Regions from separate parts of the Streptomyces paludis genome, predicted to be linked through region 1. Evidence: riboswitches for the same ligand, from Rfam matches in the RefSeq annotation. Region 1 holds a riboswitch; each other region holds the start of a gene.

The links. A riboswitch is a leader RNA that binds a small molecule or an ion and turns the genes downstream of it on or off. The one in region 1 is predicted to bind S-adenosylmethionine.
Region 2: it holds a riboswitch for S-adenosylmethionine, as region 1 does, so the genes downstream of both, DVK44_RS38005 (putative leader peptide) here and DVK44_RS05400 (ABC transporter substrate-binding protein) in region 1, are expected to answer to the same signal.
Region 3: it holds a riboswitch for S-adenosylmethionine, as region 1 does, so the genes downstream of both, thrC (threonine synthase) here and DVK44_RS05400 (ABC transporter substrate-binding protein) in region 1, are expected to answer to the same signal.
Region 4: it holds a riboswitch for S-adenosylmethionine, as region 1 does, so the genes downstream of both, DVK44_RS06640 (aminotransferase class V-fold PLP-dependent enzyme) here and DVK44_RS05400 (ABC transporter substrate-binding protein) in region 1, are expected to answer to the same signal.

The regions. Positions count from the first base shown of each region.
Region 1 is NZ_CP031194.1:1,236,273-1,243,703, forward strand. Features, by position in the region: gene DVK44_RS05375 (iron-siderophore ABC transporter substrate-binding protein) at 1-353, opposite strand, end outside; gene DVK44_RS05380 (GNAT family N-acetyltransferase) at 565-1,137, opposite strand; gene DVK44_RS05385 (aldehyde dehydrogenase (NADP(+))) at 1,225-2,757, opposite strand; gene DVK44_RS05390 (IclR family transcriptional regulator) at 2,951-3,721, shown strand; gene DVK44_RS05395 (penicillin-binding transpeptidase domain-containing protein) at 3,852-5,300, shown strand; SAM riboswitch class IV at 5,410-5,531, shown strand; gene DVK44_RS05400 (ABC transporter substrate-binding protein) at 5,701-6,846, shown strand; gene DVK44_RS05405 (ABC transporter ATP-binding protein) at 6,887-7,431, shown strand, end outside.
Region 2 is NZ_CP031194.1:7,540,811-7,548,241, forward strand. Features, by position in the region: gene mtnA (S-methyl-5-thioribose-1-phosphate isomerase) at 1-480, shown strand, start outside; gene mtnB (methylthioribulose 1-phosphate dehydratase) at 542-1,144, opposite strand; gene mtnC (acireductone synthase) at 1,141-1,863, opposite strand; gene DVK44_RS33070 (1,2-dihydroxy-3-keto-5-methylthiopentene dioxygenase) at 1,860-2,459, opposite strand; gene DVK44_RS33075 (glutathione S-transferase C-terminal domain-containing protein) at 2,831-3,610, opposite strand; gene DVK44_RS38005 (putative leader peptide) at 3,748-3,828, opposite strand; SAM riboswitch class IV at 3,859-4,003, opposite strand; gene DVK44_RS33080 (GNAT family N-acetyltransferase) at 4,496-5,269, shown strand; gene DVK44_RS37765 (putative leader peptide) at 5,397-5,522, shown strand; gene DVK44_RS33085 (LLM class flavin-dependent oxidoreductase) at 5,616-6,869, shown strand; gene DVK44_RS33090 (NtaA/DmoA family FMN-dependent monooxygenase) at 6,888-7,431, shown strand, end outside.
Region 3 is NZ_CP031194.1:4,322,472-4,329,902, reverse strand. Features, by position in the region: gene DVK44_RS19245 (cold-shock protein) at 300-503, opposite strand; gene DVK44_RS19240 (ubiquitin-like small modifier protein 1) at 909-1,184, opposite strand; partial or broken gene thrC (threonine synthase) at 1,326-2,678, opposite strand; SAM riboswitch class I at 2,696-2,823, opposite strand; gene DVK44_RS19225 (glucosyl-3-phosphoglycerate synthase) at 3,012-4,064, shown strand; gene DVK44_RS19220 (hypothetical protein) at 4,170-4,355, shown strand; gene DVK44_RS19215 (alpha,alpha-trehalose-phosphate synthase (UDP-forming)) at 4,416-5,843, shown strand; gene otsB (trehalose-phosphatase) at 5,888-6,772, opposite strand; gene DVK44_RS37650 (DUF3263 domain-containing protein) at 6,836-7,219, opposite strand; gene DVK44_RS19200 (extracellular solute-binding protein) at 7,236-7,431, opposite strand, start outside.
Region 4 is NZ_CP031194.1:1,520,638-1,528,068, reverse strand. Features, by position in the region: gene qcrA (cytochrome bc1 complex Rieske iron-sulfur subunit) at 1-96, shown strand, start outside; gene qcrB (cytochrome bc1 complex cytochrome b subunit) at 93-1,727, shown strand; gene trpD (anthranilate phosphoribosyltransferase) at 1,944-3,008, shown strand; SAM riboswitch class IV at 3,113-3,230, shown strand; gene DVK44_RS06640 (aminotransferase class V-fold PLP-dependent enzyme) at 3,460-4,878, shown strand; gene DVK44_RS06635 (Lrp/AsnC family transcriptional regulator) at 4,926-5,207, opposite strand; gene DVK44_RS06630 (rhomboid family intramembrane serine protease) at 5,204-5,917, opposite strand; gene DVK44_RS06625 (hypothetical protein) at 6,077-6,319, shown strand; gene DVK44_RS06620 (NYN domain-containing protein) at 6,356-7,431, shown strand, end outside.

The DNA of each region.
Region 1 (7,431 bases):
TTCTCGCCGTTCTTCTCCACCGCCTCGTGGATCCAGGGCAGATAGCCGGTCTTGTCGCTGCCCCACTCGTAGCTCTCGATGCCCACGGGCGTGTGCCCGAGCGCGATGGCGGTCTCTGTGGAGCCCTGGCCCAGCGTGACGACGCGCTCCGGCTGCTCGGTGATCTTCGCCGTGCCGAGCGCGCTCTTGATGGAGACCGGGAACGCGCCTGCCTCCGTCTTCGTCGACTTCGAGCCGGTGGACTCCGTCTCGTCCGAGCCGGACGAGCAGCCGCCGAGCACCAGGGCCAGGGCGGCGGCGGTGGCCGGTACGGCGAGGGTCTGACGGCGCGCGCGCTTGAACCAGGTTGGCATGGGGGGGGGTCCTTCACGTGTTCGTTGACAGCCGGCCGAGAACGGATCGGCGGATTCCAGCGCGGATCGCAAAATCTTAGGTAAGCCTAAGCTAAGTGGGATTTTGCTTTCAACTGTCCCCCGCGAAAGATCCATCACGATCCGGCTGTCACGAGCGGCGCATCACGATCCGGCTGTCACGAGCGCCCCGTCAGCTCAAGCGACCGTCAGTTCAAGCGACCGTCAGCCGCAGCACCAGATGCGTGTCATGGCGCGGGGTGTCCGGGTCCGGGTACCAGCCGTGGCGCTCGTAGAAGGAACGGGCGCGCAGATTCGGCTCGAAGACCTCCAGCCGGGCGGACTTGACCCCGGTCTCCCGCCAGGCCGCGACGCACGCGGTGTGCAGGGCGGTGCCGATGCCGTGGCGCCAGTGGGCGGGGGAGACATGGAGCTGAGTGAGCGTCATCACCGTATCGATCAGGCCGTACGCGGCGACGCCGGCGAGCGCGCCCCCGTACTCGGCGCAGAGCACCGCCGCGCCCCGCTCCCGCTGCTGCCCCTGCTCCCGCGCCTGTTCCTGCCGGGTGAGGGCGCCCGCCCAGCCCTCGCGGGTACGCGCCCGCTCCGCCGGGCCGTCGAAGTCGTCCTCCGGGAGATGGCCCCGGTAGTACGTGGCGCGGGCCTCGGCGTGGAGTACGGCGATGGCGTCCAGGTCGGCGGGGGCCGCGAGCCGGGTTGCGGTGTGGGTGGCGGTGTGGGTGGCGATGTGGGTGCCGTCGTGGGTCTCGTTGTAGTGCGTGTCCATACGGGCGAGGACGCCAAACGGCCGGGCCCCGGTTGCCGGGCGCGTCAGCGCAACCAGCAACCGGGGCCCGGCCGTTCGCGTCGCAGGTCAGTTCTCCTGGCGGCCGTTGAAGCGGCGCGGGAGGCCCTGGGGATTGTCGTCGCGCAGCTCCGGGGGGAGCAGGGCGGCGGGCGTGGACTGGTACGAGACCGGGCGCAGCCAGCGTTCGATCGCCGTCGCGCCGACCGAGGTGGAGGTGGAGGTCGTCGCCGGGTACGGGCCTCCGTGGTGCTGCGCGGGGGCCACGGCGACGCCGGTCGGCCAGCCGTTGACGAGGATACGGCCGGCGAGCGGGGTCAGGGCGGCGAGCAGTTCGGCGCCGCCGGGCGCGGTGCCGGCGCCCTCCGCCTCGGCGAGGTGGAGGGTGGCGGTGAGGTTGCCGGGGAGCCGGGAGAGCACGGCGGTGATCTCGTCCGCCGAGGAGTAGCGCGCGACGACCGTGACCGGCCCGAAGCACTCCTCCAGCAGCAGATCGTGCGGGCCCTCGGCGGCCAGCGACGCGGCGGGCACCGTGACATAGCCCGCGCTGACGGTGTGTTCACCGCCCGCGCCGGGGGTGACCGGGGACTCGACGTCCGGCAGCGCGACGCGCTCGGCGACGCCCGCGACGAAGGCGTCCCGCATCCGGTGGTCGAGCAGCACGCCGGGGGCGGTGTCGCTGACGGCGGCCGTCAGGGACTTCAGCAGCCGGTCGCCGGTCTCACCGGCGGGGGCGAGGACGAAGCCGGGCTTGGTGCAGAACTGCCCGACCCCCAGCGTCATCGAGCCGGCCAGCCCCGCGCCGATCTCCTCGGCGCGCTCGGCGGCGGCGGCCTCGGTGATGACGACCGGGTTGAGGGAGCCCAGCTCGCCGTGGAAGGGGATGGGCGTGGGCCGGGCGGCAGCCGCGTCGAAGAGGGCGCGTCCGCCCCGTACCGAACCGGTGAAGCCGGCCGCGGTCACCAGCGGGTGGCCGACGAGGGCGACGCCCGCGTCGAAGCCGTGCACGAGTGTGATCACGTTCTCGGGCAGCCCGACCTCGGCGGCGGCCCTGCGCAGCACGGAGGCGCACAGTTCCGAGGTGGCCGGGTGGTCGGGGTGCGCCTTGACGACGACCGGGCAGCCGGCCGCGAGCGCGCTCGCGGTGTCACCGCCGGGGACGGAGAAGGCGAGCGGGAAGTTGCTCGCGGCGTAGACGGCGACAACACCGAGCGGCACCTTGTAGCGGCGCAGGTCGGGCCAGGGCGGGGTCTGTCCGGCGTCGGCGTGGTCGATATAGACGTCGAGGAACGCGCCCTCGTCGACGACCGTCGCGAACGCCCTCAACTGGGCTGTCGTACGGGCGAGTTCGCCGGTGAGCCGGACGGGGCCGAGCGCGGTCTCGGCGTCGGCCGCCTCGATGACGTGCGGACCCGCCTCGTCCAGCAGCTCGGCCGCCCGGCGCAGCAGCGCGGCGCGCGTGGCGCGGTCGGCGAGCGCGGCGACGGCGGCGTGGGCGCCCCGTACCGCGAGATCCACTTCCTCGGTCGTGGCCTCCTGCGCGACCTCCTCACGAGGCTTTCCCGTTCGGGGGTCGACACTCCAGACTGGTGCTGCTGCCACCGCGGCTTCCTTCCCGACTGCGCGTACTGCGGACCACTGCGAGACCACTGCCATCCACCGGCGCGATTGCCGCGCCTCAGTTTTTGTTCGGTATTCTGAACAAGGTTCCTGATAGTGAATGTTTCAGGGACTCTATTTCCGCGTGTTCCGCCCGGTCAAGAGCGGTCCGAGCGGTGAGAGGAAGTGAGTGACGATGGCGGCTGCGGAGAGCGGCGGGGCCCAGGTCAAGTCCGCGGTGCGGACGGTGGAGCTGCTGGAGTACTTCGCGGGGAGCCCCGGGATGCACTCGCTGGCCACGGTCCAGGAGGCGGTCGGCTACCCCAAGTCCAGCCTCTACATGCTGCTGCGGACGCTGGTCGAGCTGGGCTGGGTCGAGACGGACGCGACGGGCACCCGCTACGGCATCGGCGTACGGGCGCTGCTGGTCGGCACCTCGTACATCGACGGGGACGAGGTGGTCGCCGCGGCCCGGCCCACCCTGGACCGGCTCTCGGACGACACCAGCGAGACCATCCACCTCGCGCGCCTCGACGGCACCAATGTCGTCTATCTCGCGACCCGCCAGTCACAGCACTATCTGCGCCCCTTCACCCGGGTCGGCCGTCGGCTGCCCGCGCACTCCACCTCCCTCGGCAAGGCGCTGCTCGCGTCGCACACCGACGACCAGGTGCGGGCGCTGCTGCCGGAGACCCTGCCCGCGCTGACCGAGCACACCCTCACGGACCGCGAGAAGCTCATCGCGGAGCTGGCGGTGATCCGGGAGCAGGGCTTCGCCGTGGACCGCGAGGAGAACACCCTCGGGCTGCGCTGCTTCGGTGTCGCGATCCCGTACCGCACCCCGGCGCGCGACGCGATCAGCTGCTCGGTGCCGGTGGCCCGGCTGACCCCGGGGCATGAACAGATGATCAAGGACGCGCTCTTCGACGCCCGCGACCGGCTCACCCTCGCGACCCGCCGCCTCTGAAAGCGGCACCGGCACGACACCGCGCGACAGTCGATTCCTTTCGCCCCTTATAGCGACCTTTATGAAGACTTCCTGAGAAGCCCGGCCCCACGGAACCCCGCCCTCCGCCCGCTCGTCCCTCGCTTATGAGATGAACAAGACGATCAGGCACACGGCGGTCATCTGTCTGCTCATGGTCCTCGCGCTGATGCTGCGGGCGACCTGGGTGCAGGCGTACGAGGCGAAGGCGCTCGCGGACAGCCCGTACAACCGGCGGACCGCCATCGCCCAGTACGCGCAGCCGCAGGGCGACATCATCGTGGCCGGCTCGCCGGTCACCGGTTCCCGGCGTACGGACAGCGGCGATCTCGCCTACGCGCGGACATACACCGACGGCGCGCTGTACGCGCCCGTCACCGGCTACAGCTCGCAGGCGTACGGCTCCACCCAGCTGGAGGGCATCTTCGCGGACGTCCTCGACGGGACGGACAGCGCGCTCAAGAACCCGGTCGACGCGCTCACCGGCAAGCAGACCACGCCCGGCGACGTCCTCACCACGATCGACCCGGCGGTCCAGAAGGCGGGCTACGCGGCGCTCGGCGACAAGAAGGGCGCGGCCGTCGCGATCGACCCGAAGACCGGCCGAATCCTCGCGGTGGTCTCCACCCCGTCGTACGACCCGACGGAGATCAGCGGGACGACCGACGGCGCCGCCTGGAAGAAGCTGACCACCAGCACGGACCAGCCGATGCTCAACCGCGCGCTGCGCCAGCCGCTGCCGCCCGGTTCGACGTTCAAGCTGGTCGTCGCGGCGGCGGCGCTGGAGAACGGGCTGTACTCCTCGGTCGACGAGGCGACGGACAGCCCGGACCCGTACACCCTGCCGAACACCCGGACCGTGCTGGAGAACGAGAGCGCCTCGGCGCCGTGCGAGAACGCCACGATCCGCACCGCCCTGCGGTACTCCTGCAACACCGTCTTCGCGAGGATGGCGGTGGAGCTGGGACAGACGAAGCTCCGGGCCATGGCGGAGAAGTTCGGCTTCGACAACACCACCCAGGACGTGCCCGTACGCGCCGCCGCGAGCGTCTACCCCACCGGGATGGACGAGGCGCAGACAGCGCTGTCGGGAATCGGCCAGTTCGATGTGACGGCCACCCCGCTCCAGATGGCGATGGTCTCGGCGGCGCTCGCCAACGACGGACTGATGGCGGCGCCGCACATGGTGTCCAAGGTGGTCGACAGCAGCGGCGGTACGGTGCGGTCGTACGAGGACAGCGACACCACCCGCGTCGTCTCCTCGTCCACGGCCGAGCAGCTGCGCAGCGCGATGGTGACGGTCGTGGAGGAGGGGACGGGGACGAACGCCAAGGTCAGCGGCGCCGAGGTGGGCGGCAAGACCGGCACCGCCCAGCACGGCGTGGACAACGACGGGACGCCGTACGCCTGGTTCACCTCGTACGCGAAGGACGCGTCGAGCGGCAAGGAGGTGGCGGTCGCGGTCGTCGTCGAGGACTCGGGCGCGGCGCGCTCGGAGGTCAGCGGCAACGGTCTGGCGGCGCCGGTCGCGCAGAAGATGATGGCGGCGGCCCTGGGATAGCGATCCGAAGAGATCCGTAGCGCCGAGCCGCGTCGCGCGGTGACCTGGACCACTCCCGTTGTGATCCAGGTCATCTTTGGTTTGGCTTAAATGAATGTTACTTTTTCGACGTCACGAGTCTCAGCGACAAGCCCCGGCTTGCTGAGCGGCAACCCTCCTTCTGCGGTGGGGTGCCCCGGGTGATGACACGGCTCCACGCGCACACCGATGTGCCGGGAGCAAGCGCGGACCTGTCGGTCAGGTCCTGGACCTGACGGGAGTACGGAATGACCTCGCGATTCGCCGCGCGCCACCTGCCTCGTGTCTCCCGGTCCGGCCCCCGGCACCGGCACCATGCCCGGCGCCGGCCACACGCGCGCCACTCGCCGTATTCACTCACCGCACTGAGGAGTTCTCTCTCATGAGATCTTTCCTGCCCCGCCCCGCCCGCGCCCGCCGGCGCGGCTATCTGCTGGCGCTCGCCTCGGCCGGCACCGTCACCGCGCTCACCCTGACCGGCTGTGGCGGCGTCGACACGGGTGGCGGCTCGGGCTCCTCCGGCAGCGGCTCGGGCGACGGCAAGGGCGAGTCGATCACCGTCACCGCCTTCGCCGGCGCGTGGGGCGAGCTGTTCAAGTCGTCCTTCGTGGAGCCGTTCGAGAAGGACACCGGCATCAAGGTGAACCTGGTGTACGGCGCCGACTCGGACTGGGTCACCAAGCTGCGCGCGGCCGGCGGCAAGAACGCGCCGTTCGACGTGCTCGCCCTCACCCCCGGCTCGCTGCACCAGGCCGTCGGCGGCGATCTCCTGGAGCCGCTGAAGACCGCCGACCTCAGCCACTGGAAGCAGCTCGACCCGGTGCTGACCGAGCGGTCCACGATCGACGGCGCGTCGTACGGCGTGCCGCTGACGACCGGTTCCAACGGGCTGCTCTACCGCACGGACAAGATCAAGCAGGCGCCCAAGGACTGGACCGACATCTTCGACAAGAAGTACTGCGGTCATGTCGCGCTGCCCCCGCTGACCTACAACGCCGGGCTGGAGTTCTTCTCCGCCCTGGTGTCCCAGGGCGGCGGCAAGCTCTCCAACCCCGCCGACGTCGACAAGGGCTTCAAGAAGCTCGCCGAGCTGAAGGGCTGCGTCTCGGCGTACCCGGCGGACGCCGGCAGCGTCGCCACCGTCCTCCAGAACGGCGACGCCTGGATCGTCCCGTTCTGGGACGGCCGCGCCTTCGCCATGGAGAAGGAGGGCCAGCCGATCGGCTTCACGTACCCCTCCTCGGGCGCGGTCGGCGCGCTGACCTCGTACTACGTCCCCAAGGGCTCGAAGCACACGGCCGCCGCGTACAAGTTCCTGAACTACCTGAGCGCGGCGGAGTACCAGAAGCCGTTCGCCCAGGGCACGTTCTACGGCGCGGGCAACGACAGCATCGACTACGACGCCGACTTCAAGGCCAAGGTGAAGTACGGCGAGGACGTCTACAAGAAGTTCACCTGGGTCGACTACAAGACCGCCACCCCCAAGCTCAACGAGTGGCAGCAGCGCTGGAACCAGATCTTCAAGTAGATCGGCAGACACCGGCGGAAGACAGACCCGAGGACCTGATGTGACCAGCTCACCGCAGCACCCCCACGCACCGCACCCCCCGCTCGACGCTCCTCACATCGAGATCGACGGTCTCGCCTCCGGGTACGAGGGACAGCGGGTGCTCGACGTCGACCGGCTCTCCATCCGGCGCGGCGAGTTCCTGTCCGTCCTCGGCCCCAGCGGCTGCGGCAAGACGACCCTGCTGAACAGCCTGGCCGGGTTCGTCCGCCCCACCGAGGGCCGGATCACGATCGACGGGGTGGACCTGACCGATGTCCCGACCCACCGCCGGGGCCTCGGTCTGGTCTTCCAGAACTACGCGCTGTTTCCGCACATGACCGTCGCGGACAATGTCGCGTACGGGCTGAAGGTGCGCCGGGTGGAGCGTGCCGAGCGGACCGAGCGGGTCACCGAGGCGCTGCGCCTCGTCGGTCTGGAGCAGTACGCGGCCCGCCGGCCCAAGCAGCTCTCGGGCGGCCAGCAGCAGCGCGTGGCGGTGGCGCGCGCGCTGGCCACCCGGCCGGCCGTGCTGCTGCTCGACGAGCCGCTGTCGAACCTGGACGC
Region 2 (7,431 bases), 6.3 Mb from region 1:
GTGGACGAGACCCGGCCCCTGTTGCAGGGGTCACGGCTGACGGCCTGGGAACTCGCCCAGGAGGGCATCACCCACTACGTCCAGGCCGACGGCGCCGCCGCCGGCACGATCCTGAGCGGCCGGGTGGACGCGGCGATCGTCGGAGCCGACCGGATCGCCGCCAACGGGGATGTCGCGAACAAGGTCGGCACCGTGGGCGTCGCGCTGGCCTGCGCCGACGCGGGGATCCCGTTCCTGGTGGCCGCGCCCACGACGACGGTGGACCTGTCCACGGCGTCCGGGGCCGATATCCACATCGAGCTGCGCGGTGAGGACGAGGTGCTGGAGTGGGCGGGGGTACGGACGGCTCCGCCCGGCTCCCGCGGCCACAATCCGGCGTTCGACGTGACGCCGGCGCGGCTGGTGACGGGGCTGGTCACGGAGCGCGGTGTGCTGGAGGTGTCGGCGGGCGAGGTCCCGGCGGACGAGGTCTCCGCGTAACACACGGCCGGGGCCGGGGCAGCCCCGGCCCCGGCCGTGTGTTACGCGACCTCTGCCTCGCTCAGCGCTCCGTCAGCTCCAACTCCAGCAGCCATTCGACGACTTCGGTGTGGTGCCGGGCCTGGCGCGGAGTGTCGCCCCAGACGTACAGGCCGTGGCCCGCCACGACCACCGCGGGCATCCGCGGGTCCCGGGCCGCCTCCAGCCGGTCGCCGAGGACGCCCATGTCCTGGCTGTTGACGATGACCGGCAGGGTCACCTCCACATCGTGGGCGGGCTGCCCGACCCCCTTCAGCATCTCCAGGTCCCTCAGGACGATGCCCCCGGGCGAACGGCGTCCCATCGCCACCGACGCCACGGTGTGCACGTGGACGACCGCCCCCGCCCCCGTGAGCGCGGCGACCCGCGCGTGCAGCGCGGCCTCGGCCGACGGCCGGCCCCCGGCCACCGCCGCCCCCTCGGCGTCCACCAGCACCACGTCCGAGGGCGTCAGCTCGCCCTTGTCGTGGCCGCTCGCCGTGACCGCGAGCCGCAGCGGATCGCGGGACACCACGACGGACAGATTGCCGGACGTCCCCCGCATCCAGCCGAACGACGCGAAACGCGCGGACTCGGCGGCCAGTACGGCCCCGGCCTCTTCGATGTCGGGTGCGGAGGTGGTCACGGGTTGCTCCTTGCGCTGATGGTGATCTCGTCGAACGTCCCCGCCTCGGGGTGGCCGCCGAGGTCCTGCTCGTAGTACGGCTCGCCCGGCCGCCGGATCCGGACCGCGTGCCAGCCCGCGGCCCGGGCCGCGTCCAGCTCGCCCGGCCGGTCGGAGAGGAACAGCAGCCGCTCCGGTACGCCGCCGGTCGCCGCCGCGATACGGCGGTACGACTCCGGCTCCTGCTTGGGGCCCGCGTTCTCCGTGTCGTACAGCCCGGACACGAGCGGCAGCAGGTCGCCCTCCGGGCTGCTCGTGAACCACGCCCGCTGCGCGGCCACGGACCCGGACGAGTACACATGCAGGTGTACGCCGTCGGCGTGCCAGCGCCGCAGCACGGGCACCACGTCGTCGTAGAAGTGCGAGACCAGCTCGCCCCGGGCGAACCCCTCGGACCAGACGATCCCCTGGAGGGTCTTGAGCGGCGTGGCCTTGCGGTCCTCGTCGAGCCACTGGCCGAGCGCCTTCTCCACCCGTACGGCGTCCGCGTCCGGCTCGCCGAGCAGCTCCCGCACGCCCGCGACCGCGCGGGCCACCTCCGGGTCGTCCGCCCGCTCCGCGAGCAGCGCCGCGAAGCGGGAGCGCGAGTACGGGTAGAGCACATCGACGACGAATCCGGTGGCGCTCGTGGTGCCCTCGATGTCGAGCACCACGGCGTCCACCTCGAACCGGAGGCTCACACCGCCGCCCGGTCCTTCGCGTACCCGGCCGCGATCGTGTCGTAGTCGGGGAAGCGCGCGGCGATGGCGGAGCCGGTGAAGCTGCCGATCCAGCCGTCCTCCTCGTGGAAGAACCGGATCGCGGTGAACGCCGGCGCGGTGCCCATGTCGAACCAGTGGGTCGTGCCGCGCGGTACGCCCAGCAGATCGCCCTTCTCGCAGAACACGGCGTGCACCTCGCCGTTGACGTGCAGATAGAAGATCCCGGAGCCCGAGACGAAGAAGCGGACCTCGTCGTCGTCCTCGTGCGTGTGCTCCTGGAGGAACTTCTCCCGTGCGGCCTTCGCCTTCACCGGGTACTCGGGATCGTCGCTCGGGTGCAGCCCGAGGACATCGACCGTGGTGAAACCCTCCTCGGCGTTCAGCCTGTCGATCTCCGGCCCGTAGGCGGCGAAGACGGCGTCGCTGCCGGCGTCCTCGGGGAGTTCCTCGCGCACGGGCCACTGCTCGTAGCGCACACCGAGCGGCGCGAGCGCGGCGGCGATCTCCACGGGGTCGGCGGTGCGGCGCACGGTGGTCTCGGGGCCCGACTCCGGCCACGTCGTCAGCAGGGTCATGGAAACAACTCCGGAAGGTGGAAGGGATGTACGGGATGAGGCGCGGCGGTGGCGGCGGGCTGTGTCCGAATGGCGGACACGGGGCCGGAGCGGACGGGAGGCGGTGGTACGGGGCGCGCGGCCGGGCGGGGCGTGGTGTCAATCGCCGCACGCCGCGCCGGTACAGCGTCGTACCGCTGTCGCGCCTGGTGTTCCCATCGGATGCCTCACTGTCCCGGGCCGGGTGCCGGTCCCGGAATGGTAACCCCCGGCGGTACGGGCGGGCACGTGCGGCGAAGGCGTTGTCTCACTCCATGAGAAGCCGTCCACCGATGTTGCTCAGCGCCCCGCCCGCGCGCGGTGTGCACAACACCGTGCGCGAACCGCGGGGCTCAGGCCGCGTCGGGCACCGCGCCGCTGCTGCCCCGGAAGGCGGGGTGGTCGCCGAGGCGGCGTACGTACTCCCGGAGCCGAGGGTACGCGCTGAGGGTGCCGGCCGGGACGAGGGGGACGAGCGCCACCCACAGGTCCACATCCGCGGCCGTCAGGTCATCGCCCAACGCGTGGCTCGTTCTGGTGAGTTGGTGCTCCAGCAGGCTCAGTGCCGACGATCGCGCGGCGGCCGGCGCGGCCGGGGTGACGTTCCGGTCCAGCAGATCGCGGAGTGTGTCGATCTCCGGGGCGAGGGCCGGCGGGTGCAGGACGGGGCGGGAGCCGTCCGAGCAGGAGAGCGGGCCGGCCAGGTCGCCGAGGATGTCGGAGGTGCGGTTGCTGACGATGCGCCCGCTCCAGCGGTCGCGCAGCGCGGGCGCCGTCAGCGGGCCGTCGTAGTGGTGCACCGTGGCCTCGTACGCGCCACGCAGCGACGCGAAGGCGTCGGGCGTCTCGGCGGGGTGGGTCAGGAGTGTGGTGGCGACCGAACCGTCGAGGCCGAGCAGGCCGAGAGTGATCGAGATACGCAGCGAGCGGGGACAGCTCGCCCGCAGAAAGAGGTCGTAGCGGTGCGGCACCGGGTAGAAGCCGCCGGCGAGGCCGACGCCGATCCGGCTGCGGAAGCGGTACGGACGGGTGCGGGTCGCGGCCGTCCCGGGCCGGGGCCCCGAGGCGGACTGACTCTGCCGGCAGCCACGGGTAGTGGCGGCGCCGGCGCTGCGCGAAGCTGTCTCGGGCATGACTCTCCCTTGGGGGAACGAGGAGGCCACCGCGGCCTTGTGGGCGTCAGGGGCCTGATGCGGGGGTGACGTGCGAGGGCGACTGCGGGCGACCGCGCTGCCGCGCACCGGTCCGGATCGGACGGACCGGTCACGGATCAGTAGGCGCTGGAGACCCGCTGGAGATCGATGTGCAGGCGCCTCGTCAAGCCGTTCCGCGGCAGTGCCACCCGTGCCACCCGTCCTACCCTCGGGGCCCGCGAGACGCGAGACCGCGCTTGTCCCGCCGCGTCGGCGGAACCCGGTCGTCACCCGGAGCACCCCGTCGCGGTGGAAGGGTTGCCTGTCGGCGGGCCGGGGCCGAAGACCACGGGAGCGGGACGAACCCGCGCCGTGGCGCTGACAATCGTGACCGTCCACGCCAGTCTGGGCGCGCTCCGTGACGCCGTCAAGAAGGCCGCGCGTACGGTCTCACGTGGTGGTCACTCGCGTTGACATCCTTTTCGGGGCATGCATACCGTGCGGCGACCATGAGATCCCCTCGGGGGCGGAAGAGTGAGGGCGACAGCCATGCGCGCAGCTGACGGTACGGCCGCACAGCCGCGCCCCGGCCGCGGCCCGCTGCGCACGGACCGCACCGTCGCCCCGCCGTGTCTCAACAGCGCGCCGTGTGCCGCCGGTTGTTGTGCCGCCGTATGCCGCGGCCTCTGTCGACGCTGACCGTTTCCCGGGCGTCCGACAGCCACTGACACCGTGGTTGCGGTGTGCCCCCCGCTCCCGCGCTCCGGAGGATTCCGCACGCGCGTCAGCGTCCGGGTCCGTTTCCGCCGGACCCCTCCGCCGCCGAAGCACGGCGCACCCCGACCGCGCCCCGCCGCGTTCCAGACAGGGAGACCCCGCACCGTCATGTCCACCAGCATCCACCGCGCCCCGTACCCCACTTCGGGCCCGCTCCCCGGCCCGGCGGCGGCACCGCACCTCCTGGACAACGCCGCCTGGGCCGCGCTGACCGGCCCGCACGCCCATCTCGCCGAGCGCGTCGGCCGGGCCGCCCGCTACCCCGTGGACGTCTCCCCGTTCACCGCCCTGGCGGACCCCGACGACCCCCGCGCCTGGGACGACCTGGCCGCGCTCGTCGGCCCCGGCACCGTCACCCCGGTCACCGGGATCCGGACCGTGCCGGCCGGCTGGGAGACCGTACAGAACGGCGAGGGCGTGCAGCTGGTCGACACCGCGCTGTACGCCGAACCCGCGCCCGAGGCGGTACGGCTCGGGCCCGCCGACGTACCCGAGATCCTCGCCCTGATCGCCCTCACCGAACCGGGCCCCTTCCTGCCCCGTACCGTCGAACTGGGCACCTACCTCGGCATCCGGGACGGCGGCAGACTGATCGCGCTGGCCGGCGAACGGCTGCGCCCACCGGGCTGGACCGAGATCAGCGCCGTCTGCACCCACCCGGACCACCGGGGCCGCGGCCTGGCCACACGGCTGGTCCGCGCGGTCGCGGCGGGCATCAGGGAACGCGGCGACACCCCCTTCCTCCACGCGGCGGCGAGCAACACCGGCGCGATCCGGCTCTACGAGTCGATCGGCTTCACCCTGCGCCGCCGTACGCGGTTCGTGCTCGTCCGCACACCGCACGCGGAAGAAGAAGCCGCGCGGCCGGAAGAAAAGGCGTAGCCGTGCTGTTGAGCCTGGCGACGAGCGGGCGGCGCGCCGTCGAAGCGCCGCGCCGTGCCGGGCCGGACAGGGCCCCGGGAGGACCGGGCCACCGGGCCACCGGACGGAGAGGGCGGAGGTGAGGCACATGCGTCCCGTGTTCCGTCACCGCGCCCAGGGACCCGCCGCGCCCACCGCGCCGCGCCGTCTGCATCTGTACTCCCGGACGCATATCGACCTGCTGCGGGTGGCCGGCGCGCTCTGTCGCCCCTGACCCGCTGTTCTCGCGGCCGCACCCCCTCGTCCGGGGGCCGGCTCCCTCGTTACGGCTGATCAGGAAGGCGTCACCGCCGTGTCCGTCACTCCCGTGTCCTCCTCCGCACCCGAGTCCTCCTCCGCACCCGAGTCCCCCGTACCCGCCCCGCTGCACCTCGCCGTCGCCCTCGACGGCGCCGGCTGGCACCCGGCCGCCTGGCGCGAGCCCGTCGCCCGCCCCCGTGAACTGCTCACCGCCGCCTACTGGACCGACCTCGTCACCGAGGCCGAGCGCGGGCTGCTCGACTTCGTGACCATCGAGGACGCGCTCGGCCTCCAGTCCTCGGCCTTCACCGAGCCCGACGACCGCACCGACCAGGTCCGCGGCCGGCTCGACGCCGTCCTCATCGCCGCGCGGGTCGCCCCGCTGACCCGCCACATCGGTGTGGTGCCGACGGTGGTGGCCACCCACACCGAGCCCTTCCACCTCTCCAAGGCGATCGCCACCCTCGACTATGTGAGCACCGGCCGCGCGGGCCTGCGCGTCCAGGTCTCGGCACGCCCGAACGAGGCCGCGCACTTCGGACGCCGTACGGTTCCCCCCATCCGCTGGGAGGACTACGACACGCCGGCCGTACAGGAGACGGTCGCCGAACTCTTCGACGAGGCCGCCGACTACGTCGAGGTCGTGCGCCGGCTCTGGGACAGCTGGGAGGACGACGCGGAGATCCGGTCCGTCGCCACCGGCCGCTTCATCGACCGAGACAAACTGCACTACATCGACTTCGAGGGCAGGCACTTCAGCGTCAAGGGCCCCTCGATCACCCCCCGCCCGCCCCAGGGCCAGCCGATCGTCAGCGCACTGGCCCACGCGCCCCTCCCGTACCGGCTGGTGGCCCGGTCCGCCGACATCGGTTACGTCACCCCGCACGACGCCGGCCAGGCCCGGGCCATCGTCGAGGAGATCCGCGCCGAGCAGCGGGCCGCCGGCCGCGCGGACGAGACCCTGCACATCTTCGGCGATCTGGTGGTCTTCCTCGACGACGACCCCGCCGAGGCCGCGGCCCGCCGGGAGCGACTGGACGCCCTCGCGGGGGAGCCGTACACGAGCGACGCCCGGATCTTCACCGGAAATCCCGCGCAACTGGCCGATCTGTTGCAGGAGTTGCAGGCCGCCGGGCTCTCCGGCTTCCGGCTGCGCCCCGCCGTCGCCGGACACGACCTGCCGGCGATCACCCGGGGCCTGGTCCCCGAACTCCAGCGCCGGGGCATCTTCCGCCAGGCGTACGAGGCCACCATCCTGCGCGGGCTGCTCGGGCTTGCCCGCCCCGCCAACCGCTACGCCGCTGCCGCCGCGACCGCCTGAGCCAGAAGGAGCCCCACCGTGAGCAAGCCGCTCAAGCAGATCCACCTCGCGGCCCATTTCCCGGGCGTCAACAACACCACCGTCTGGAGCGACCCCGAGGCCGGCAGCCATATCGAGTTCAGCTCCTTCGCCCACTTCGCCCGGACCGCCGAGCGCGCCAAATTCGACTTCCTCTTCCTCGCGGAGGGCCTGCGGCTGCGCGAACAGGGCGGGAAGATATACGACTTGGACGTCGTGGGCCGCCCCGACACCTTCACGGTCCTCGCCGCGCTGGCCGCCGTCACCGAACACCTCGGCCTGACCGGCACCATCAACTCCACCTTCAACGAGCCGTACGAGGTGGCCCGCCAGTTCGCCAGCCTCGACCATCTCTCCGGCGGACGCGCCGCCTGGAACGTGGTCACCTCCTGGGACGCCTTCACCGGCGAGAACTTCCGGCGCGGCGGCTTCCTGCCCAAGGACGAGCGCTACTCGCGCGCCCAGGAGTTCCTGACCACCGCGAACGAACTCTTCGACTCCTGGCGCGGCGACGAGATCGTCGCCGACGCCGCCACCGGCACCT
Region 3 (7,431 bases), 3.1 Mb from region 1:
TGCTCCGGACCGCGCTGGCGCCCGCGACGGACGGCCTGAGAGCCGGGTGGTTCCTTGCCCCACCGACCCTCCGAGCCTCACCGACCCGGTCCTTAAGTTGTCACTCTCATGTGCAGAGTGCTAACGCCAATAATTAGCACTCGGCACCCGAGAGTGCAAGCGTCTCCCGGAGGGCCGGGGCTCCTTCCCCCGGTGACGACGGACGCACGAGGGGCCCGCATCCATCACTGGATGCGGGCCCCTCGGCGTGAGTGACGTGCCGCGTGTCGTGAGTGCGTCGGTGGCCGATCGCGCCGGGATCAGACGGCGAGTTTGACCATGTCCGCCTGCGGACCCTTCTGGCCCTGCGAGATCTCGAACTCCACTCGCTGACCTTCTTCAAGGGTGCGGTAACCGTCCATCTGAATCGCGCTGTAGTGGACGAAAACATCCGCACCACCGTCTACCGCGATGAAGCCGTAGCCCTTCTCCGCGTTGAACCACTTGACGGTGCCCTGAGCCATGCCTAACTCCCCTATTACTGGCCCTTGCACGGGGCCACACTTCGCGTCGGAACGCGTCGACCGCGGCTGAATGTATCTGCCCAACTGCCCTCTGCAACAGGTCAATCGGACGAGAAATCTGGGCGTGGCCGAACTCGCATAGCGATGAATTCGCAGCGATCCAGGGCAAGTCGGGCCGGGCAAAGCGCACCTATCGCACAAAGGCCACCGGGAGATCGGCCTCATGTTGTCGCGTTCTCGCGCGCGCCGACGGCGGCGGACAGCGGGGCCTTCCCCCACTCTATCGCGCTCAACCATGCAGAATGACCCCCTCCGCTTCGCTTGCGGAGGAGGCCATTCCAGTAACAGCACTTACGTACGGAGGCGACGTACGTACGGGACGCGACGTACGTACGGACGCGGCGATCAGCCGCCGGCCACCGCCGGGATGATCGAGATGCCGGCGCCCTCGGGCGTCGCGGTCTCCAGGCCCTGCTCGAAGCGGACGTCGTCGTCGTTCACGTACACGTTCACGAAGCGGCGCAGCTTGCCCTGGTCGTCCAGGACGCGCGCGGCGATGCCGGGGTGGTTGGCCTCCAGGGACTGGATGACCTCGGAGAGGGTCGCGCCCTCCGCCGGGACCTCGGCCTCACCACCGGTGTACGTGCGGAGGATGGTGGGGATGCGGACCTTGACGCTCATGGTGGTGCCCTTTCTGCTTCTGCGGAGTACGGGGTCGAGCCGGCGCACGGCCGACTCCGGTCAGCCCGCCGCGGCCTCGGAGCCCGCCGCGGCCTCGGAGCCCGCCGCGGCCTCGGAGCCCGCCGCGGCCTCGGAGTCCGTCGCCAGCCCGGCCGCCCGGAACGCGTCGAGGCTCGGCCTGATCGTCGCCGTCGGCCCGGTCGTCGGCGCCACGGCGTCCAGCGTCTTGAGGCCGTCACCGGTGTTCAGGACCACGGTGGTGAGCGTCGGGTCGAGGAGTCCGGTCTCAATGAGCTTCTTCGTCACACCGACGGTCACCCCGCCCGCCGTCTCCGCGAAGATCCCCTCCGTACGGGCAAGCAGCTTGATCGCGTCAACGATCTGCTCGTCGTTGACGTCCTCGACGGCGCCGCCCGTGCGGCGCGTGATGTCCAGGACGTACGGGCCGTCCGCCGGGTTGCCGATCGCCAGCGACTTGGCGATCGTGTTGGGCTTCTGCGGCCGTACGACGTCATGACCCGCCTTGAAGGCGGTGGAGACCGGCGAGCAGCCCTCCGCCTGGGCGCCGAAGATCTTGTACGGCTTGTCCTCGACCAGGCCCAGCTTGATCAGCTCCTGAAGACCCTTGTCGATCTTCGTGAGCTGTGAGCCGGAGGCGATCGGGATGACGATCTGGTCGGGCAGCCGCCAGCCGAGCTGCTCGCAGATCTCGTACGCGAGCGTCTTGGAGCCCTCGCCGTAGTACGGGCGGAGGTTGACGTTGACGAAGCCCCAGCCCTCGCCGAGCGGGTCGCCGATCAGCTCGGAGCAGAAACGGTTCACGTCGTCGTAATTGCCCTCGATGCCGACCAGGTCACCCCCGTACACCGCGGCCATGACGACCTTGCCCTGCTCCAGGTCGTGCGGGATGAACACGCACGAGCGCAGCCCGGCGCGGGCGGCGGCGGCGCCGACGGCGCCCGCGAGGTTGCCCGTGGAGGAGCAGGAGAGCGTGGTGAAGCCGAAGGCGCGGGCGGCCTCGACGGCGATGGCGACGACACGGTCCTTGAAGGAGTGCGTCGGGTTGCCGGAGTCGTCCTTGATGTGGAGCGCGCCGGTGATGCCCAGTTCACGGGCGAGATTGTCGGCCTTGACGAGCTTGGTGAAACCGGGGTTGATATTCGGCTTCGTGGCCACATCGGCGGGGACCGGCAGCAGCGGCGCGTACCGCCAGATGTTGTCGGGGCCCTCGGCAATGCGCTTCTTCAGCTCTTCGGGGTTGCCGCTGGGCAGCTCGTACGCGACTTCGAGCGGCCCGAAACAGCTCGCGCAGGCGAAAATGGGGCCGAGGGCGAAACGTTCGCCGCATTCGCGGCAGGAGAGCGCGACGGCGGGACCGAAATCAACAGTCCCAGCGGACTCAGTGGTCTTGGTAGTCCCTGCGGTCTCAGCGGACTCGGTGGTCCCAGCGGACTCTGTGGTCGGAACGCTGTTCGGGACGGTCTGCACAGCCATGATGGCGAGGCCCTTTCTCCTCATCTTCCTCGCGACGTACTTCGCCGCAAGACGGAATTGGCACCTTCCCCACCGTGACCTCGCGGTCGGCGGGAGGGTTGCCGGGACTTCAACGGGCCGTTCCCTCAGTCCCTCTGGATGAGCGCTATGACGCCGGACCCGGGGTCCGGTGCGTTTGTTTCACCTGCTGGTGTTGTTCAAGACTGTAACCGAAGGAGTGGACGGCTGAGATAGTCGTCCGCACCGCGAGATGGATCACACACGGTCCCACTGGATCATCCTGATCAGTGGCTTACCCCCCGATTTTACGGATCAGCGCAGGGAGTACCGAACGTGCTGGAAGAGGTGGAGCGCTGGCTGGCCAGGCGCTCCTGGTCAGCCGCCGACCGTACGCTCGACCAGCTGCTGGCGGCGAAGGCCGCCCGGGGCAGCACGGTGAGCGTGGTGCTGCCGGCGCTGAACGAGGAGGGGACGGTCGGCGAGATCGTCTCCGAGATCCGGCGCGCGCTGATGACGCGGACGGCGCCGCTGGTCGATGAGCTGGTGGTGCTCGACTCCGGCTCCACGGACCGTACGGCCCAGGTGGCGGCGGCGGCCGGCGCGCGTGTCGTGCACCGGGACGCGATCCTGCCGCGGCTGCCGGCCGTACCGGGCAAGGGCGAGGTGCTGTGGCGGTCGCTGCTGGTGACGAGCGGCGATGTCGTGTGCTTCGTGGACGCCGACCTGAGGGAGTTCTCGGCGGACTTCGTGTCCGGGACGGTGGGCCCGCTGCTCACGGACCCGGAGGTGCACTTCGTGAAGGCGATGTACGACCGGCCGCTGCGGAACGTTACGGAAGGCAGCACGCCCGCTGCCGGTTCCTCCGCAGGCTCCTCCGCAGGTCAGGGCGGCCGGGTGACCGAGCTGGTGGCCCGCCCGCTGCTCAATCTGCACTGGCCCCGGCTGGCCGGTTTCGTCCAGCCGCTGGGCGGGGAGTACGCGGCACGCCGTGCCCTGCTGGAGCGGCTGCCGTTCCCGGTCGGGTACGGCGTGGAGCTGGGCCTCCTCGTCGACGCGCTCCACACGGTGGGGCTCGACGCGCTGGCCCAGGTCGACGTAGGGGTACGGCTGCACCGCCACCAGGACGACGCGGCCCTCGGCCGGATGGCGGCGGCGATCTACCGCACGGCGCAGCTACGGCTGTCGCGGGGACGCGCGGCAGCCGGGCAGGCGGGCCAGCTGGGGCAGGTCGGGCAGCTGGGGCAGCTGGTACGGCCGCGGCTGACGCAGTTCGAGCGGCGCGAGGGCGGTGAGGGCGGCTTCGCGCCTCGGACGTACGCGGTGGACACGGAGGAGCGCCCGCCGATGCGCGAGATAGCCGAGTACACGGCGGGGCGGGCAGCGTAAAAATGAGGGGCCGAGGCCCGCCGCCCCGCACCGGTCCGCCGCCCCACACCGGCGCGGCGTGCACCACCCCACCAGTCCGATTATCTAGATTCGTCCCTTATGGGTATGAACCACATCTTCATCGGGATGATCGCGGACGCCGACCGCCAGCTGGCCCTCACCGACGCCGCCGCCCAGAGCCTCTGGCTGCTCGGCGGGGTGGCGCTCGCGCTCGCGGGCGCCGCGGCGGTCGCCCTGGCGGCGACACGCAGCGCACGGGACACCCGGAACACGCGCGGCCCGCACGACTGACGGGTCACACCCGCACGTCCGTACGTTTGAGCGCTCGCCGCGCGGGCTAGGTTTCGGCACATGGTCTCGCAGCAGCCCGCACACGTACTCGTCGCGTCCAACCGAGGCCCCGTCTCGTACGCCGTGGGCGACGGCGGCGCCCTGGTCGCCAAGCGGGGCGGCGGCGGGCTGGTCTCCGGGCTGTCGGCCATCGGCCCGGACACGGACGCCGTCTGGGTGTGCGCGGCGCTCGGCGAGGGCGACCGCGAGGCCGTCCGGCGGCTGGACGGCCGGCTCGACCCGGCGGACACGGGCGGGCAGCGGGTCCGCATGATCGCCGTCCCGCCCGAGGTCTACGCCGACGCGTACAACCACATCGCGAACTCGACGCTCTGGTTCGTCCACCACCTGCTCTACCAGACCCCGCTGGAGCCGTCCTTCGGCCCGGAGTTCCGCGCCCGCTGGGCGTCGTACGAGACGTACAACCGCGCCTTCGCGCAGGCCCTGGCCGACGAGGCGGCCGAGGGCGCGGCGGTCCTCGTGCAGGACTACCACCTGGCGCTGGTGCCGGGCATGCTCCGCGCGCTCCGCCCCGACCTGCGGATCGGGCACTTCTCGCACACCCCGTGGGCGCCGCCGGACTACTTCCGGCTGCTGCCCGACGACATCGCGCGCCAGCTGCTGCGCGGCATCCTCGGCGCCGACCGCGCCGGCTTCCTGACCCGGCGCTGGGCCGACGCCTTCACCGCCTGCTGTACGGAACTGCTCGGCGGTACGGGCAGCACCCGCGTCGGCGTGCACGGCCTGGGCGCCGACGCCGACTTCCTGCGCGAGCGCGCGCACCGCCCGGACGTGGCCGACCGCATGGAGGCGCTGCGCACCCAGATCGGCCGCGCGGACACGGGCAAGCCCCGGAAGACGATCGTCCGGGTGGACCGCACGGAGCTGTCGAAGAACATCGTCCGCGGCCTGCACGCCTACCGTCTGCTGCTGACCGACCACCCGGAGTGGCGCGGCCGGGTCGTCCACATCGCCTTCGCCTACCCCTCCCGCCAGGATCTGGCGGTCTACCGCGACTACACGGCCGAGGTCCGGCGGGTGGCCGACGAGATCAACACCGAGTTCGGCACCTACGGCTGGACCCCGGTCATCCTCCACGTCGACGACGACTTCGCCCGCTCCCTGGCCGCGTACCGGCTGGCGGACGTGGCCCTGGTCAACCCGATCCGCGACGGCATGAACCTCGTCGCCAAGGAGATCCCCGTCGTCTCCGACCACGGCTGCGCACTCGTCCTCTCCCGCGAGGCCGGCGCGTACGAGGAGCTGGGCGACGACGCGCTGGTGATCAACCCGTACGACATCTCCGCCACCGCCACCGCCCTCCGCCATGCCCTCACCCTCCCCGACAGCGAACGCGCCGAACGCTCGAAGCGCCTGGCCGCAGCGGCGACGGCCCTCCCACCGCAGCGCTGGTTCCTGGACCAGCTGGAGGCACTGCGGCAGGACTGAGGCGGGGGGCCTGGCGGAACGACGGCCCTGACGACTCAGGCGGCTCAGGCCGCGACCGTCTCCGCCAACGCCGCCAGAAAGGCCGCTACCGCTGCCGGGCCCGGGAGGCGGAGGTCGGCTTGGGCGGAGAGTTCGGGGACTTCGGTGCCGCTGCACAGCAGGAGGCCGGGGTGGCCTTCGGCGCGGAGTTCGCGTACGGCCGCGTAGGCGGGGAGGTCGCCGAGGTCGTCGCCCGCGTACAGGATGGTCTCGGCGCCCGTTTCGCGTACGTACTCCAGCAGCGCGACGCCCTTGTCCATGCCGGGCGGGCGCAGTTCCAGGACCATGCGGCCGGGTTCGACGATCAGGCCGTGGCGGGCGGCTAGGTCGGCCAGGGGGGTGCGGAGGGCGTCGAAGGCGGCCTGGGGGTCGGTGGCGCGGCGGGTGTGGACGGCGAGGGCCTGGCCCTTCTCCTCCACCCAGGTGCCGCGCCAGGCGCCGAACCGGTCGAGGAATCCGGGGAGTTCGGCGCGGACGGCCGCCACGCCGTCGTGCGGTGCGGGGGCTCGGACGGTCCCGGAGGCCGCGTCCCAGCGTTCGGCGCCGTAGTGGCCGAGGACCACGAGCCGCTCCAGCCCCGGCACCCCGGCGAAGCCGCCGTACCGTACGGCCACCTCGGCCGGCCGGCCGGTCACGACGGCGACCGACGCGACATGCGGCGCGAGCGCGGCCAGCGCGGGGACGGCGCCCGGGTGGGCGCGGGCCTGTTCGGGGTCGGGGACGATGTCGGCCAGCGTGCCGTCGAAGTCGAGCGCGACGACCGCCTTCCCCGGCCGCGCGAGCAGCGCGGCCAGGCCGTCGGCGCCGGCGGGGGTGGTCGGTTCCGGTAGATGGGTACTGCGGGGGGCCTGGGGGTCCGGTGGCTGCTGGGGGTGCGGATGGCTTCCCATGTTTTCGACCCTAGACGAGTGGGCGCCCCGCCCACACCCCCGCCGGGGCCGGCCGGCCCTCGGCTATCTGCGCTCGCGCCGTTCCTGCCGTACGCGCCGCAGCCTGTTCACGGTCACCGGATCGTGCTCGGCGGCCCTCGGGTCGTCCAGCAGCGCGCTCAGCAGCTGGTAGTACCGGGTCGGGGAGAGGCCCAGCCGCTCCCGGATGGCCCGCTCCTTGGCACCGGTCCCCGGCCAGCCGCGGCCCTCCATCGCAAGGATGGCGCGGTCGCGGTCGGAGAGCCCGCCCCCGGACCCGACGGGAAGGGAGGGGGTGGGGGCGGGCTGCTCGGCCGCTTCGTCCGGCTGTTCGGTGGGGTCGGTGGGGTCGGTGGGCGCTTCCCGACCCTCCCGCTCCCCCGGCTCTTCCGGCTCTTCCGGCTCTTCCGGCTCATTCGTGGTGGTCATAACACCTCCACGCTACCTACTCCGCGGCCTCCGCCGTCGCCGCGTCCCTCGCGATCCGGCCCAGCACGCTCGACGCGCTCCCGCCCGGCTCGACCGCCTGGCCGATGTTCTTCTTGATGCTGTCGCTCACCGTCGACCAGGAGTTCTTGCCGTACGGGAGGAGTTCGGACGTGGGCAGCGCCTCCAGGAACTTGCGCAGATCGGCGTGGTTG
Region 4 (7,431 bases), 280 kb from region 1:
CCGCAGCTGCGGATCGGTGTGAACGCGGACGGAAACCTTGAGGCGCTCGGCGACTTCGACGAGCCCGTCGGTCCTTCCTTCTGGGAGCGCGGATGAGTACCACGACGGCCACAGACGAGAAGAGCCGCAAGGCGCCCGCCGGTGAGCGGGTCGCCGACTGGGCGGACGGCCGGCTGGGGATCTACTCCCTCGCCAAGGCCAACATGCGCAAGATCTTCCCGGACCACTGGTCCTTCATGCTCGGGGAGATCTGCCTCTACAGCTTCATCATCATCATCCTCACGGGTGTGTATCTGACGCTGTTCTTCCACCCGTCGATGAACGAGGTGGAGTACCACGGCAGTTACATCCCGATGCAGGGTGTGCTGATGTCGGAGGCGTACGCCTCCACGCTGAACATCAGCTTCGACATCCGCGGTGGTCTGCTGATCCGGCAGATCCACCACTGGGCGGCGCTGATCTTCCTCGCCGCCATGATGGTCCACATGATGCGCGTCTTCTTCACGGGCGCGTTCCGCAAGCCGCGCGAGGTCAACTGGCTGTTCGGCTTCCTGCTGTTCGTCCTGGGCATGTTCACCGGGTTCACCGGTTACTCGCTCCCCGACGACCTGCTGTCCGGCACCGGTGTGCGGTTCACACAAGGCGCGATCCTGTCCGTGCCGATCGTCGGTACGTACATCTCGATGTTCCTGTTCGGCGGGGAGTTCCCCGGCGGGGACTTCGTGGCCCGGTTCTACTCGGTCCACATCCTGCTGCTGCCCGGCATCATGCTCGGGCTGGTCGTGGCCCACCTGATCCTGGTCTTCTACCACAAGCACACGCAGTTCGCGGGCCCCGGCCGCACGAACAACAACGTCGTGGGCATGCCACTGCTGCCGGTCTACATGGCGAAGGCCGGAGGCTTCTTCTTCCTGGTCTTCGGTGTCATCTCGATCGTCGCCGCGATCGCCACGATCAACCCGATCTGGGCGCTCGGCCCGTACCGTCCCGACCAGGTCTCCACCGGCGCACAGCCCGACTGGTACATGGGCGCGGCCGAGGGGCTCATCCGGGTGATGCCCGGCTGGGAGATCAACTTCGCGGGGCACACGCTTGTGCTCGGCGTCTTCATCCCGCTGCTGCTGCTCGGTGTGGTCCTCGGCGCGATCGCGGTCTATCCGTTCGTCGAGTCCTGGGTCACCGGCGACAAGCGCGAGCACCACATCCTGGACCGCCCGCGCAACGCGCCGACCCGTACGGCGTTCGGCGTGGCGTGGCTGGTCTGGTACTTCCTCCTGCTGGTGGGCGGTGGGAACGACCTCTGGGCGACCCACTTCCATCTGTCGATCAACACGATCACCTGGGTCGTCCGGATCGGGTTCTTCGTCGCACCGGTCGTCACCTTCATCATCACCAAGCGGATCTGCATCGGCCTCCAGCGGCGCGACGCGGAGAAGGTGCTGCACGGCCGCGAGTCCGGAATCATCAAGCGGCTGCCGCACGGTGAGTTCATCGAGGTCCACACCCCGCTGGAGCAGGGCGCGCTGCACACGCTCACCGCGCACGAGCAGTACAAGCCCGCCGAGCTGGGCCCCACGGTCGACGAGAACGGTGTCGAGCGCAAGGTCTCGCCCGTCGAGAAGGTCCGCGTCAAGCTCAGCAAGGGCTTCTACGGCGAGGGGAACCAGCTGCCCAAGCCTACCGCCGAGGAGTACCAGGAGATCCAGAGCGGCCACGGCCACCACTGATCCCACCCGGCCTCAGCGAGGTCGCCACCACCGAGGGCCCCGGCCCGGTCTCCCGCGAGGGAACCGGCCGGGGCCCCCGGCGTTTCCGGCCCGTCCGGGGCGGTCCCCGTCCGGAGTGCGGGCAGGCGTCTTACGGCATGGGCGTACGCCGATAGGCTGGCGCCACCGGGTCCCCGCGGGCCCGTGTACCCGTGTCCCGGAGACCAGGAGCGAGCGATGAGCGCTGTTACCCCCGTCGGAGGCGACACCGTGGCGGACCTCACCTGGCCGGGTGTGCTGAACGCCCTGCTGGACGGCGCCGATCTGAGCGCCGCCGCGACCGCCTGGGCCATGGACCGGATGATGAGCGGTGAGGCCACCGACGCGCAGATCGCCGGGTTCGCGGTGGCACTGCGGGCCAAGGGCGAGACCGTCGAGGAGATCAGCGGTCTGGTCCGGACGATGTACGCGCACGCCCGGCTGATCGAGGTGCCCGGCCGGACCGTCGATGTCGTCGGCACCGGCGGCGACGGCGCCAAGACCGTCAATATCTCCACCATGTCGTCGATCGTCGTCGCGGGCACGGGAGCGAAGGTCGTCAAGCACGGCAGCCGTGCCGCGTCCTCGGCGAGCGGCGCCTCCGATGTCCTGGCCAAGCTCGGCGTCAATCTGGAGCTGACCCCGGAGCGGGTGGCCGAGGTCGCCGAGGAGGCGGGCATCACGTTCTGCTTCGCGGTGAAGTTCCACCCGGCCCTGCGCCATGTCGGGGCCGCGCGCGGCGAGCTGGGTATCCGTACGGTCTTCAACTTCCTTGGTCCACTGACCAATCCCGCCCGGGTACGGTCCCAGGCGACCGGGGTCGCCGATGCCCGGATGGCGCCGATCGTCGCCGGGGTGCTGGCCGAGCGGGGCTCGTCCGCGCTGGTCTTCCGGGGCGACGACGGGCTCGACGAGCTGACCACCACGGCCACCTCCCGGGTCTGGGTCGTCCGGGACGGCAAGGTCACCGAGCGCCCCTTCGACCCGCGCGACGTCGGGCTGTCCCTCGTACCGGTGGAGGCGCTGCGCGGCGCGGACGCGTCGTACAACGCGGATGTCGCCCGCCGGCTGCTGGCCGGCGAGACCGGGCCCGTACGGGACGCGGTCCTGCTCAACGCGGCGGCGGCGCTGGTGGCCCTCGACCCGACCGACGACGCGCTGGAACTCCAGCTGGCGGCGGGCATCGCGCGGGCGGCCGAGTCCATCGACTCGGGCGCGGCGGCGCGGTCGCTGGCCCGCTGGGTGAGCGCGAGCAACGCCTGACGGCGGGGCGAAGCGAAGACGATACGGGACGGGGGCCGCGCCTCCGTCCCGTATCGCGGACAGCTGTTGGGCGGTCCGGCACGCTGTGCCATACTTTCGCCCAAGGTCATGAGTGACAGCGATTTAGGCCCCGGCTCGCTGTCCGGCAACCCTCCGTCCGTGGCGGGGTGCCCCGGGTGAAGACCAGGCCGTAGGCAGCGAGGTCTACGGCAAGCGCGGACCCCTTGTGCCTTTGGGGTCCTGGTCCTCAAGGGAGCAGTCTCGTGAGCAAGCGAATGCGTTAGGGCCCTGGGGAGCCGGACACCGGCTCCCGAGCCCCCTCTTCATCACACCTCCGCACGGTGATCTCCGTGTGTCGAGGCATTCCCCGCGCGATTGTCGTGGCTCCGCCATGCCCTGCCGCGGGTCTCTGAAGCCATTCCGCCGTTCCGTCCTGCCGGGAGATACCGCCATGTCCGCATACCCGAACGCCACCGCCACCGCCACCGCTTCCGCCGCCACCGCCCCGTCCTCCGACGACCCCGCCTGTGGCGCGCCGCTCCCGGTGCTGGGGCGGGATGTGACCGTGCCGCTCGTCACCGGCGGCGAGGTCGGCTACGCGGCCCTGGACTACGCGGCCAGCGCCCCGGCCCTCCAGCGTGTGTGGGACGACGTCGCCGCGTACGCCCCCTACTACGGCAGCGTCCACCGGGGCGCCGGCTATCTCTCGCAGCTCTCCACGGACCTCTTCGAGAACAGCCGCCGCACGGTCGCGGAGTTTCTCGGCTGCCGCCCGGACGACCAGGTCGTCTTCACCCGCTCGACCACCGACTCACTGAACCTGCTGGCGGCCGTGATTCCCGACGGCTGCCAGGTGTTCGTCTTCGAGACGGAGCACCACGCCTCGCTGCTGCCGTGGCGCGACGCGGCGGTCACGTATCTCAACGCCCCCCGCACCCCGGCCGAGGCCGTCGCCACCCTGGAGCGCGCGCTCGCCTCGCGCGACCCGAAGGGGCCGGCGCTGGTCTGTGTGACGGGCGCGTCCAATGTGACGGGCGAGCTGTGGCCCGTCCGGGAGCTAGCCGCCGCCGCGCACACGCACGGCGCCCGGATCGTGCTGGACGCCGCGCAGCTGGTACCGCACCACGTGGTGGACATCGCGGAGCTGGACGTCGACTGGATCGCCTTCTCCGGGCACAAGCTGTACGCGCCGTTCGGCTCCGGGGTCCTCGCGGGCCGCGCCGACTGGCTGCGGGACGCCGAGCCGTATCTCGCGGGCGGCGGCGCCAGCCGCAAGGTGGCGCGCCGGGCCGACGGCGGTGTCGAGGTCGACTGGCACACCACGGCCGCCCGCCACGAGGCCGGTTCGCCGAACGTCATCGGGGTGTACGCGATCGCCTCGGCCTGCAAGGCGCTGACGGAGGCCGGCTTCGACGCGCTGTCGGCGCGCGAGCAGGCGCTGGTGGCGCGGGTGCGGGCGGGGCTCGCGGAGGTGCCCGAGGTGAAGGTGCTCTCGCTCTTCGGGGACGACGCGCCGCGCGTGGGGGTGCTGTCGTTCGTCGTCGAGGGGTGGAACAGCTCGCACTTCGCCGCCGCGCTCTCGGCGGAGTACGGCATCGGGGTACGCGACGGGCTGTTCTGCGCGCACCCGCTGGTGCGGACCCTGCTGGGCAGCGACCCGCAGGACCCGGGGGAGTGCGGCGCCCCGGAGGCGGAGCCGGGCGAGCGCTCGCTCAACGCGATCCGGGTGAGCTTCGGCGCCGGGACACCGGACGAGCACGTGGAGCGGTTCGTCCGGGCCGTGCGCGAGCTGGTCAGCGACGGTGCCCGGTGGAACTACCGCACGGAGGACGGCCGCTGCGTCCCGGACCGGGGAGCGGTCGCCGCGTAACCCGTCCGTACGTCACCGCCGGATGTACGTCACCGCCGGAGGCGGTCCTACGCGTCGAGTCCGATCGCGAAGGCCGCCTCCAAGTCGTGCTGGGAGTACGTACGGAACGCGACATGGGTGTCGGTGGCCTCGACGCCCGGGATCTTGCTGATCCGGCCGGGGATGGCATCGGCGAGATCGTCGTGCTTCGGCACGCGCACCATGGCGATCAGGTCGTACGTACCCGTCACCGAGAAGACCTCGCTGACGCTGTCGAGCGAGGCGATGGACTCGGCGATCTCGGGGATCCGGTCGACGCTGGTCTTGATGAGCACGATCGCGGTGATCACGGTTGGCGTTCTCCCTCGGTGGCCCCGGTCTGTCCGTGCACTCTATCGGTACGCCAGTAGCGCACCCAGGCGTAGAGGAACCCGGCGCCGAACCCCACCAGATGCGCCAGATAGGCGACGCCAGGACCCTCGTCCGCGCCGCGCAGGGCCAGCCACTGGAGCGCGAACCAGAAGATCAGCACGATCCAGGCGGGGAAGCGCAGCGGCAGGAAGAGCAGGAACGGGAAGAGGCTGGTGACCCGGGCCCGGGGGAAGAGGTAGAGGAAGACGCCGAGCACCCCCGAGATCGCGCCGGAGGCGCCCACCAGGGTTTGCGCGGAGCCGGCGTTGGCCGCCGCGTACGCGAAGAGCGCGAGATAGCCGATGCCGAGATAGAAGAGCAGGAAGTGCGCCCGGCCCATACGCCGCTCGGTCATCGCCCCGAAGACATGCAGGAAGAGCATGTTGCCGAGCAGATGCAGCCAGCCGCCGTGGACGAAGAGCGCGGTGAACGGGGTGAGGAGGGTGCGCGGGGAGGCGCCGCGCATCAGCTCGACCGGGATGACGCCCCACCGTTCGAAGTAGGCGCTCTGGGCGGCGCGGAGGGCGTCGCCGTCGCCGTGGCCCGGACGGAGCCCGGAGAGCGGGCTGAGCAGGAAGGCCAGCACACAGAGGCCGATCAGCCCGTAGGTCACCACGGGTCCCTGTGCGAGCCTCCGCCATGAGATCACGGACAGAGCATGGCGTACCGGGACCCTTCGGTACAGAGCGCCTCGCCGCCCCCCGGGGCGCTCCTGAGGCCGTAGGGTTGCCGGATGTCATCCGCGGTTCGACGGCGCGTCGCGGGGGCACCCGCACCAAGGACGATGGAAAAGGACGGCACGATCACGATGACGACGGTTCCGCAGCCGACGGCCACCACCCGTTGGCGCTGCACCTTGTGCGGCAATCTGACCCGGTTCGATGTGACCCGGTCCTCGAAGTCCGTCGAGTACGTCCATCTGGACCTGGCCGGGGAGCCTAAGGTCGAGGAGCGCGAGGTGGTCAGTGAGACCATCGAGTCCGTGCGCTGCCGCTGGTGCAACGCGGTGGATCAGATCGAACTGGTGGACAGGCCGGGCGCCGGTTCCTGAGGGAGCCGCCCGAAAGGGGTAGTGGGGTGACGGATCGTGGAGCAGCCCACGGGCGGTGCTGAGCCGGCCGGCGCGGCCGGCGGTGACGCCGCGGAGGCACTCGACCGTCCGCTCCCGGACGGGGTACGGCGCCGGGTGGTGGCGCTGGTCTCGGAGGCGTTCGGCGGTCTGACCGTCCCGGAGCTGCCGGCGCAGCTGCGCCAGTACGCCCGCTTCACCCCGAACCGGCGGACGAAGTTCGCGGGCAACGCGATGGCCGCCGCCCTGGAGGGCGACCCGGTGTTCCGGGGCCGGATCGGGGAGCGCATCGCCCAGTCCCAGCCGGAGCTGGCCGCGGCCCTGGAGGCGGGGTCACCGCCGGCCGCCGCGGATCCGGTCGACGTGGCCGCCGCCGCGTATGTGCTGAGACCACCCGGATGGGTGAAGCTGGTGGCCGCGGCGGGCGAGGAGGCGCAGCGCGCCGACGCCGAGCGGGCCGACGAGGAGACCCGCCGCGAGCTGGACCGGCTCCGCGAGGAGCTGGCGGTCGCCAGGACGCTGACGAAGACCGACACGGAGCGGCTGCGTACGGAGCTGGAGGCGGCCCGCAAGGAGACCGAGTCGCTCCACCGCAAGCTGCGCAGCGCGCAGAGCGATGTGAAGCGGGGCGAGGCGGCGCTGCGCCGGGTGACGGCGGAGACCGAGGCGCTGCGGGCCGAGAACGCCGCCCAGGTGTCGGCGGCCGAGAGCGAGACGCGCCGGGTCCGCGCGCGGCTGGCGGAGGCGGAGGCGTCGGCGGAGGCGAGCCGCCGGGCCGTGCGCGAGGGCCGGTCGGTGGAGGACATGCGGCTGCGGCTGCTGCTGGACACGGTGCTGGAGTCGGCGCAGGGGCTGCGCCGGGAGCTGGCGCTGCCGCCGGCCGCCAGCCGCCCGGCCGATACGGTCGACGCGGTCGAGCCGGGCCGGATGTCCCCGAAGGACGTGGCGGCCCGCGCGCTCTCCGAGACGGATCCGGCGCTGCTGGACCAGTTGCTCGCGCTGCCGCAGGCGCATCTGATCGTCGACGGCTACAACGTCACCAAGACCGGTTATCCGACGATGCCGTTGGAGAAGCAGCGGCTGCGGCTGCTGGG